DNA from 3 places in the Nocardia sputorum genome. Region 3 is predicted to be linked to each of the others. Evidence: riboswitches for the same ligand, from Rfam matches in the RefSeq annotation. Region 3 holds a riboswitch; each other region holds the start of a gene.
What was found. A riboswitch is a leader RNA that binds a small molecule or an ion and turns the genes downstream of it on or off. The one in region 3 is predicted to bind S-adenosylmethionine.

Region 1 (3,268 bases), 1.6 Mb from region 3:
TGCTGTACTACAACGGCCGCTACTACCGGCCCACCGCCCTCGGCGACTGACCCGCGGAGTGCGCGTCCTCAGCCGATCAGGCAGGGGGCCGCGCCGGTGGGGGCGGTGGAGGTGAAGGGGCGCGTTTCCGGGGTGGGGTTCCAGACACCGTTCTCGGTGGCGTAATTCCAGGTGGTGCCCGTGCGCGCGAGGGTGGCGATCGCCTCGATCAGGCGGTCCACGTCGGCGGAGGTGGTGCCGAGGCCGATGCTGGCGCGCAGCGCGCCGTCCAAACCGAGGCGGGTGAGCAGGGGGTGGGCGCAGAAGCGACCGTCGCGGACGCCGATGCCGTGTTCGGCGGAGAGATAGGCGGCGACGTGGCCGGGGGCGAAGTCGTCGAGGGTGAACGCGACGATGCCGACGGAGTCGAGGCTGTCGGTCCAGATGCGCAACAGCTGGACGCCGGGAATCGCGGCCAAGCCGTCGCGGAGGCGGTCGGCGAGCCGGTGTTCGTGCGCGGCAAGGGTTTCGGCGTCGATGGCACCGAGCGCGTCACAGGCGGCGGCCAACGCGGCGGCGCCGAGCACGTTCGGCGACCCGGCTTCGTGCCGCTGCGGCGCGGGCGCCCATTCGGCCTCGTCGGTGCGCACCTCCCGAACCGCGCCGCCACCCGCCAGGTAGGGCCGCGCCGCATCGAGCCAATCCCGCTTGCCCACCAGCACACCCGCGCCGAACGGCGCGTAGAGCTTGTGCCCGGAGAACGCCAGGTAGTCGATTCCCGTGTCGCGCAGACTGATCCGCCGATGCGGCGCCAGCTGAGCCGCGTCCACGAGGATCCGGGCGCCGCACTGATGCGCGATGGTGGCCAGCCGCTCCAGCGGCAGCACCTCACCGGTCACGTTCGACGCACCGGTCACGGCGAGCAATGCGGCGGGCCTGCTGCACAGTTCGGCGACCAGCCTGCCGATGGTCTCCTCGACCGTGCCCGCGGCCCGCACGACGCGCCTGCCCCGCCTGGTCCAGGGCAGGAAGTTGGCGTGGTGCTCGATGTCGAGCACCACGGTGTCGCCGGGGACGCAGGACGCGAGCAGATTCAGCGAGTCGGTGGTGTTGCGGGTGAAGACCACCACCTGATCGTCGGCGGCGTCGAGGAAGCGGGAGACCGACCCGCGGGCGGCCTCGTAGCACTCGGTGGAGATCCGGGAGGCGTAGCCCGCGCCGCGATGCACGCTGGCGTAGAACGGCAGCAGCTGCTGCACCCGGTCGGTGACCTGGGCCAATGCCGGTGCGCTCGCCGCGTAGTCGAAGTTGGCGTAGGTCGCGGTTCCGCCCTGCACCAGGGGCACGCGCAGTTCGTCACCGGAGACTCGGGCGAGGGCGGCACAGGTGTTGTCGACAGCAGTAGTCATCACGTGAATCCCGTCGGCTAGAGGACCCGCGATCGAATGATTCGTCGAGTCCGCGCTTGCCGCGCCCGGTCGGGCGGCGGCCGGGTCGTCACCCGGAGCACCCCACCGCGGAGGAGGGTTGCCGGCCAGCAAGCCGGGGCTTCGCGCTGGCACTCATGACCTGACCCGAGAGTGGCAGAAGCGCCCCGGCACTGTCAACCACGTTCGACCCCGAGTCCCCACGAGCACCGCGTGGAGATAACCACTGCGCGCGAGCCATTACAAGCACCCCCACGATGACACGCGAGCCGCGGGACGCGGCGCGGCGCTCGGCCACCGGCACCCGTCCGGAGGCACACCCGGCTCGGTTCGCTCGCCGGTTACCGCTGGGCCGAGGCGAGTGCGATACCGCGACGTGACTTCCCGCCGCCCTTCACCGAGCCTGCTTCGGCGGGCTGACCCGATCGGCGCACGCCTGGTCGGACTTCCTCCGCGACCGGTTGAACACGCCGCCGCGAGCCCGGCAACACGGCGGAGTTCGCGCCGCTTCGATGAGCGGAATCACACTTCAGCTCCAGCGATCTCCCGGCGAACGCGAGGACGATCCCTCGACCAGCGGGTTGCCCTGCGTGAGCGGCGAATACCCGGCCCACCTGCAACAACGAGCACGGCACCGGTCGATCCGACGACCGGTCCGGTGAACAACAGACGACGACAACCCCGGGTACCGTGGACAACTGGCCATCGCGGCGTTTGCCCTTTGGTAACCCAGATATGGCACAACAACGCCGAAAGTGTGAGGCAAGTCGATGGGAGGTGCGCAGAGCACCATGCTCGAGACAGACGTCGACGCGCCGGCGCGCCCGTTGTCGCGCGGCGACCGCGCACCAGGACCGAGGACGCTCGTCGACATCCTGACCGCGACGGCGCTCGCCCATCCCGATGCCCCCGCCATCGACGACGGCGACGTGGTGCTGACCTATCTGGAGCTGGTCGTCGAGATCGAGAAGACCATGGCGCGTCTCGCCACGGCGGGCGTGCGACCGGGCGATCGGGTCGGCGTGCGCATGCCGTCGGGCACCCGCGGGCTCTACGTGACCATCCTCGCCGTCCTGTACTCCGGCGCCGCGTACGTGCCGGTCGACGCGGACGACCCGGACGAGCGCGCGCAGCTGGTCTTCGGCGAGGCGCAGGTCACCGCGATCGTGACTGTGGCGGGCATCGAGACCACGGCCGCGGGTATCCGCGCGGCCGAGCAGCAGCGCGAGCAGACCTGGTCGACGCTGCCCAGCCCCGGCGACGACGCCTGGATCATCTTCACCTCCGGTTCCACCGGCACGCCGAAAGGCGTTGCCGTCACCCATCGCAACGCGGCCGCCTTCGTCGACGCCGAAGCCGACCTGTTTCTCCGCGACGCTCCGATCGGTCCCGGTGACCGGGTGCTCGCGGGGCTGTCGGTCGCGTTCGACGCGTCCTGCGAGGAGATGTGGCTGGCCTGGCGCAACGGCGCCTGTCTGGTGCCTGCTCCGCGCGAGTTGGTGCGCACCGGCGCGGATCTCGGTCCCTGGCTGGTGCGGCGGGAGATCAGCGTGGTCTCGACCGTCCCGACCCTGGCGGCGACCTGGCCGGTCGAGGCCCTGGAGGCGGTGCGGCTGCTCATCTTCGGCGGCGAGGCCGTCCCGCCGGAACTCGCCGAGCGTCTGGCGGGCAACGGCGATTCGGCGCGCGAGGTGTGGAATACCTATGGCCCTACGGAAGCCACGGTCGTCGCCTGCGCCGCACGGTTGGACGGTCGATGGCCGATCCGGATCGGCCTGCCGCTCAACGGCTGGGACCTGGTGGTGGTGGACCAGGCGGGTAACCCGGTGGCGGAGGGCGAATCCGGGGAGTTGGTGATCGGC
Region 2 (3,268 bases), 650 kb from region 3:
TCCAGGAAGCGGGCGATGCGCAAGGCGGACTCGGTCGAATGGCGGACCCGCAGCGGCATCGTCTCCAGGCCCTTGAGCAGCGTCCACGCGTTGAACGGGCTCAGCGCCGGACCGGTGTGGCGCATCAGCGTTTTCACCGGGCCGTCGATGTAGTCCGCGGCGCCGAGGATCGCGCCGCCGAGCACGCGGCCCTGTCCGTCGATGTGCTTGGTGCCCGAGTAGACCACCACATCGGCGCCGAGCTCGAAGCCGCGTTGCAGCAGCGGAGTGGCGAACACGTTGTCCAGCACGACTTTCGCGCCCGCCGCGTGCGCCAGCTCGGTCACCCGGCGCACGTCGACCAAGGTCTGCATCGGATTGGCCGGTGTCTCGAAGAACACCGCCTGGGTGGGCACCGACAGCGCCTGTTCCCACTGGTCGAGGTCCTCGCCGTCGACGAAGACGGTCTCCACGCCCCAGCGCGGCAGGATCTCGTTGCACACCACGAAGCACGAACCGAACAGGCTGCGCGCGGCGACGAGCCGGTCGCCCGCGCCCAGCAACGCGCCCAGCGCGGTGAACACCGCGGACATGCCGCTGGCGGTGGCGAAGCACGCCTCGGCGCCGTCGAGCAGGCGCATCCGCTCCTCGAACATGGCCACCGTCGGGTTGCCGTAGCGGGAGTAGACGAAGTGTTCGACCTCGCCGGTGAACGCCGCCTCGGCGGCCTCGGCGCTCTCGTAGACGAAGCCGGAGGTCAGATAGAGCGCCTCGGCGGTCTCCTCGAAGCCGGAGCGCCGCAGCCCGCCGCGCACGCCCAGCGTCGCGGGACCGACGCCGTCGGGCAGCGGCTTGTCGAACGCGCCACCGGTGATCACGACTGCCGCCAGGGCAGTCCGAGGGCACGCCAGCCCGCGCCGCCGCGATGCCCGAACTCGTCGAGCGGACCCTCGAAGCCCTCGAGCACGTTGTAGGAGGTGCGGTAACCCGCCGAGGTGGCGGTGATCGCCGCGCCAACCGAACGCTGACCGGAGCGACAGAGGAAGACGACGGGAGCGTCGGGGTCGTGACCGTCGAGCGCCTGCTTCAACTGCTCGACGAACGCCTCGTTGCGCGCGCCGGTGGAGTCGACCCATTCGATCAGCACGGTCGGCCGGTCGATCGAGCTCGTGTCGGGGACGCCGACGAACTTCCATTCCGCTTCCGTCCGCACGTCCACCAGGACGGCTTCGGGATTGTCCCGCAGCAGCTCCCACGCCTGCTGCGGAGTGATGTCACCGGCATAACTCATGTGCACCTCCTGCGAATCCGCACTTGCCGCGCCCGGGACCGAGGCGCCGCCAGGTCGTCACCCGGAGCACCCCACCGCGGAGGAGGGTTGCCGACCAGCAATGCCGGGGCTTGACACTGGTTCTCATGACCTTCGACTGAGATTGCACCGACCCGGGTCACCCTGTCAAACGCCGGCCAGGACGGCGCGAAGGCTCAGGTGCAGACCAGCCACTTGTCGCCGGACCTGGTGAGATTCCAGGTCGACGTCGCCTCCCGGCCGCCCACCGTCGTGGTCACCGTCGCCTTCCCGCGGTCGCCGTCCACCATGGGGTTGTCGATTTTCGTGATCTCGACCGGCTTTCCGGTGCCGTCCTGGCCGGCCAGCGGCGAGCGGCTCGCGTCGAAACCCTGGCACGCGGTGCCGGGCGGCGGCACGACGTCGCTGCGGTTCGAACCGTCGACGAAGTTGCGGACGGCCGCCGCGATGCGCTCGGACTCTGTGACATTTTTCTCAGCGGGCGACAGCACACCGCCCAGCACGATCGCGATCAACACGATGGCCGCCACCACCGCGGCCGCCACGAACGGGACCACCGAGCGCTTGTCGGTCTGATCGACCCGGATGATCTCGTCCTCCGGCTGCTGTTCGGTCATGACTCGATGATCCCTGGTCGGCGCGGGTATCCAGCGCTCGGCCCCCGGCTGGAACCGCGGCGGACGGCATGCGGATCTCGTCGGCCGCGATAGGCCGCACCCGAGCGGGTAAGCGACGATTGTGGCTTTCGACGGCATTCGCCGAGTCCACGCACCGACGCGGGACGGCATCGACCATCCCGATAGAATCGCGGGACGGCGGCCTGCTGTCATAGCGAATCGGCAGCTCTTCGCCGCGGCGAACGGAGCACCGTGCAGCTACGAGCCGGCATCGCCGGCGTCCGCACCGGACGGGTGCGAGAGAGCCGGTGCGTCAACTTAGCCTAAGCTAAGCCTGACGTCCTTAATTGTTTCGACCATAAAGGTGCGCGTAAAGAGATGACCGAACAGAGTGCAGCCCGCCCGCTCCGCATCGCGATCGTGGGCGCCGGACCGGCCGGGATCTACGCCGCCGACGCGTTGATGAAGTCGGACGCCGAGGTGAGCATCGACCTGTTCGAGCGCATGCCCGCCCCGTTCGGGCTGATCCGCTACGGCGTCGCGCCCGACCACCCGCGCATCAAGGGCATCATCACCGCCCTGCACAAGGTGCTGGACAAGCCGCAGGTTCGCCTGCTCGGCAACATCGACTACGGCACCGACATCACCCTCGACGACCTGCGCGCGTTCTACGACGCGGTGATCTTCTCCACCGGCGCCAACGCCGACCGCGCACTGCCTATCCCCGGCATCGATCTGGACGGTTCCTTCGGCGCCGCCGACTTCGTCTCCTGGTACGACGGCCACCCCGACGTCCCCCGCACCTGGCCGCTGGACGCGGAGAAGGTCGCCGTACTCGGCGTGGGCAACGTCGCCCTCGACGTCGCGCGCGTGCTGGCCAAGACTGGTGACGAACTGCTGCCGACGGAGATCCCGCCGAACGTCTACAAGGGCCTGAAGGCCAACAAGGCCGTCGAGGTCCACGTCTTCGGCCGTCGGGGCCCCGCGCAGGCCAAGTTCACCCCGCTGGAACTGCGCGAACTCGACCACTCGCCCACCATCGAGGTGATCGTCGATCCCGAGGACATCGACTACGACGAGGGCTCCGAGGCCGCGCGGCGCCATTCCAAGCAGGTCGACATGGTCGCCAACACCCTCGAGCAGTGGGCCATCCGCGACGTCGGCGACCGGCCGCACAAGCTGTTCCTGCACTTCTTCGAGTCTCCCGCCGAGGTGCTGGGCGAGAACGGCAAGGTCGTCGGCCTGCGCACCGAGCGCACCCAGCTCGACGGCACCGGCAACGTCAAGGGCACCGGCGTGTTCAAGGACTGGGACGTGCAGGCGGTGTACCGCGCCGTCGGTTACCTGTCGCAGAACCTGACCA
Region 3 (3,268 bases):
GATGGTCACGATGGTGGCGTCCAGCACCACCATGAGCTGGGCCAATGCGATCACTGCCAGCGCGAGCCAGCGCGCCGAACCGGCCGCTGTCCGCGGCGCCTGCACCGCCGTTGCCGTTTCCGTCACGGTCATCTCCTCGTCTTCGTCGTCCGAGCCATCCTGTCATCGAGCGACATTTGTCGTCAAGAGAAAAATGTCGCATTACGACATTTGACCGTTAAGGACAGGAAAACAGCAGGTTGCGTTAGCATGGGGACATGCTCGAGTCATCGGCGCCGATGGGCGCGAGCGCAGCGGCCGACCGCGCCGCGAGCGCCCCACCGACCACAGGGCTGCGCGAACGCAAAAAGCAGCAGACGAGGTTGCGCATCATCGCGGCCGCCTTGGATCTGTGCGATACGCAGGGCTTCGACGCGACCACGATCGAGCAGATCGCCCACGTGGCGGACGTCTCACCGCGCACGATCAATCGCTATTTCGACAACAAGGAGGACATCGTCCTCGGGCCGGTCCAGGACTTCGGCCGCACCATCGCCGAGACGCTGCGCGAGCTGCCCCGCACGGGCAACGAACTCGAGGCGCTGCGCACGGCCTTCCTGCACGTGGTCGATCGGGCCGCCGAGGCCGGCGATGCCGATCCGCTGTCGTTCCGGCAGTTCCAGCAGATACAGCGCATCCTGCGCAGCAGCCCTTCGGTCAGCGCGCGCAGCATGGAACACGCCGACGACAAGAACACCGCGATCGCGGCGGTGGTCGCCGAGCGTCTGGGCACCACACCCGACGCGCGTCCCGTGCGGCTCATCGTCGGCACCTGGCAACTGATCGGCCACATCGGCATGGAATGCTCGGACGACACATTCCTGGACGAGGACCTGTCGGCCGCGGCCAGGGCGGGGCGCGCCGCGTTCACCGAGGCCTACGACGAGTTCGTCCGCGCCTGCTGCGGGGCGCAGAACGCCGCGGACCAGTGAGTTCGGTGGAGGATTTCGAGCGCTGACCGCCCGCCGGTTATGATGCCGGGCAGGTCATGAGTACCAGCGCCAAGCCCCGGCTCGCTGGTCGGCAACCCTCCAGCCGCGGTGGGGTGCTCCGGGTGATGACCTGGCTCCCGAAAGCCGGGAGCAAGCGCGTAACAGGAGGTCGCCGGCATGTGTTGTTGTTCGTCACCCACACACCGCTAACCCCTGCTGTACCGGCGAACACCTGCTTGGGAGCAAACCATGAGTGAATTCACCGCGCCCGGGGCCGAGCCCGCGCAGTGGTCTTTCCGCAGCGTGGACATCGCGGATACACACGCCGGTTTCGCGACGGCGGCGACGTGACCGTGGGCACCGAAGCGAGCGCACGGACCTCCGGCGTCGCCCTGCCGCCCCCGGATGGGCGGCTCGGCACCATCGCCATCGGGGACGTGCGACTGGAGAATGGCGCGGTGATCCCGGACGTCCACTTGGCGGTGCAGCGCTGGGGCGAGCTCTCGCCCGGCCTGGACAACGTCGTGCTGGTCGAACACGCGCTGACCGGCGACTCACACGTCGTCGGAAAGCCCGACGACGTGCACCCGATGCCCGGCTGGTGGGACGGCATGGTCGGACCTGGTGCGCCGCTGGACACCGATGAATGGTGCGTGATCGCGACGAACGTGCTCGGCGGCTGCAAGGGCAGCACCGGGCCCTCCAGCCTCGCCCCGGACGGAAAGCCCTGGGGCGCAAGATTTCCCGAAATATCCATTCGCGATCAGGTGACCGCCGAGGCGGCTCTGTTCGACCTGCTCGGCATCGAGCGGCTCGCCGCCGTTGTCGGCGGGTCGATGGGCGGCATGCGGGTGCTCGAGTGGATGGTGGGGTCGCCGGAGCGGGTCGCCGCAGCACTGGTGCTCGCGGTCGGCGCCCGCGCCACCGCCGACCAGATCGGCACCCAGACCACCCAGATCGCGGCGATCAAGGCCGATCCGGACTGGCAGGGCGGCGACTATCACGGCACCGGCCGTGCCCCGACGACGGGCATGGCCCTGGCCCGCCGGATCGCGCACCTGACCTACCGCACCGAATTCGAGCTGGATCACCGGTTCGAGAACAAGCCGCAGGACGACGAGGACCCGTGGCACGGCGGCCGCTACGCTGTGCAGAGCTACCTGGACCACCAGGCCGAAAAGCTCTGTAAGCGTTTCGATCCCGCCACCTACGTGCTGCTGACCGAAGCGATGAACCGCCACGACGTCGGTCGCGGCCGGGGCGGCATCGAGGCGGCGCTCGCGGCGACGCCGGTGCCGTGCGTGGTCGGCGGCGTCGACTCCGACCGGCTGTACCCGCTGCGGACCCAGCAGGAACTCGCCGATCTGCTGCCCGGCTGCGATGGGCTGGACGTCGTGCACTCACGCGACGGGCACGACGGATTCCTCACCGAAGCGGCGGCGGTGTCGAAGCTGCTGACCGAGACCATGCGCCTGGCCCGGGACGTGGTGCGGCCCGAACGCTGAGCGGTTCCGCCCGGCCGCCCAGCGCCGAACAGTGCCCGGCGGCGTTCCGAGCGCCGTCCGCGTCGCCTTGTGCTCAGAGCGCCGCGCCCCGCCGCGCGGCTTCGATCTGGTTGATGTTGGTTTCGATCCATTCCCGCAGCGCGGCGATCGGCGTGCGCAGACTGTGGCCGAGTTCGGTGAGCGTGTAGTCCACCCGCGGCGGGACGGTGGGATGCACCGTGCGGGTGACGAATCCGTCGTTCTCCAATTGCCGCAACGTCTGCGTCAGCATCTTCTGCGAGATCCCCTCGATGCGGTGGCGCAGGTCGGTGTAGCGCAGGGTGCCGTCGGCGAGCGCGTCGATGATGAGCACCGTCCACTTGCCCGCGATGTGGTCGAGAACCTCCCGCGTCGGGCACTTCGCGGAGTACACGTCGGAGGGCAGGCCGGAACTTGCGACGAAGGTGGACACCTATCGGAGTGTAGCGCACTTATCAGTGCCTTCTTCCTATTGGAGTGTGACTCTCCGATAGTTAGAAATATGGAAACGCAAACACTTTCGGTGGCCGACGCGATCCGTGGGCGTCGCACGGTACGGCACTACCGCCCGGACCCGGTGGCGCCCGAGCTGATCGAGGAGTTGCTCGAGCTGGCGATGCAAGCGCCGAGCGCGTGGAACATGCAGGACCGGTCGATCGTGGTGGTGACGAGTGAATCCGGCCGCGCCGCGCTGTCGGAGGCGGCGTTCGGCCAGCCGCAGCCGAAGGAAGCGCCGGTGGTGCTGGTCTTCGTCGCCGATGCCGCCGCCTGGCG

Region 1: linked by a shared signal. The riboswitch ahead of QMG86_RS00305 (aminotransferase class V-fold PLP-dependent enzyme) and the one ahead of metX (homoserine O-acetyltransferase MetX) in region 3 are both predicted to bind S-adenosylmethionine.
Region 2: linked by a shared signal. The riboswitch ahead of QMG86_RS29690 (rhodanese-like domain-containing protein) and the one ahead of metX (homoserine O-acetyltransferase MetX) in region 3 are both predicted to bind S-adenosylmethionine.

Annotation. Positions count from the first base shown of each region.
Region 1 is NZ_AP026978.1:62,498-65,765, reverse strand. Features, by position in the region: gene QMG86_RS00310 (flavin reductase family protein) at 1-50, shown strand, start outside; gene QMG86_RS00305 (aminotransferase class V-fold PLP-dependent enzyme) at 69-1,388, opposite strand; SAM riboswitch class IV at 1,436-1,549, opposite strand; gene QMG86_RS00300 (Pls/PosA family non-ribosomal peptide synthetase) at 2,198-3,268, shown strand, end outside.
Region 2 is NZ_AP026978.1:6,575,085-6,578,352, forward strand. Features, by position in the region: gene QMG86_RS29685 (O-succinylhomoserine sulfhydrylase) at 1-857, opposite strand, end outside; gene QMG86_RS29690 (rhodanese-like domain-containing protein) at 854-1,270, opposite strand; SAM riboswitch class IV at 1,285-1,401, opposite strand; gene QMG86_RS29695 (Rv0361 family membrane protein) at 1,465-1,905, opposite strand; gene QMG86_RS29700 (FAD-dependent oxidoreductase) at 2,284-3,268, shown strand, end outside.
Region 3 is NZ_AP026978.1:5,921,340-5,924,607, forward strand. Features, by position in the region: gene QMG86_RS26675 (MFS transporter) at 1-132, opposite strand, end outside; gene QMG86_RS26680 (TetR family transcriptional regulator) at 258-971, shown strand; SAM riboswitch class IV at 1,024-1,134, shown strand; gene metX (homoserine O-acetyltransferase MetX) at 1,319-2,476, shown strand; gene QMG86_RS26690 (winged helix-turn-helix transcriptional regulator) at 2,550-2,927, opposite strand; gene QMG86_RS26695 (nitroreductase family protein) at 2,997-3,268, shown strand, end outside.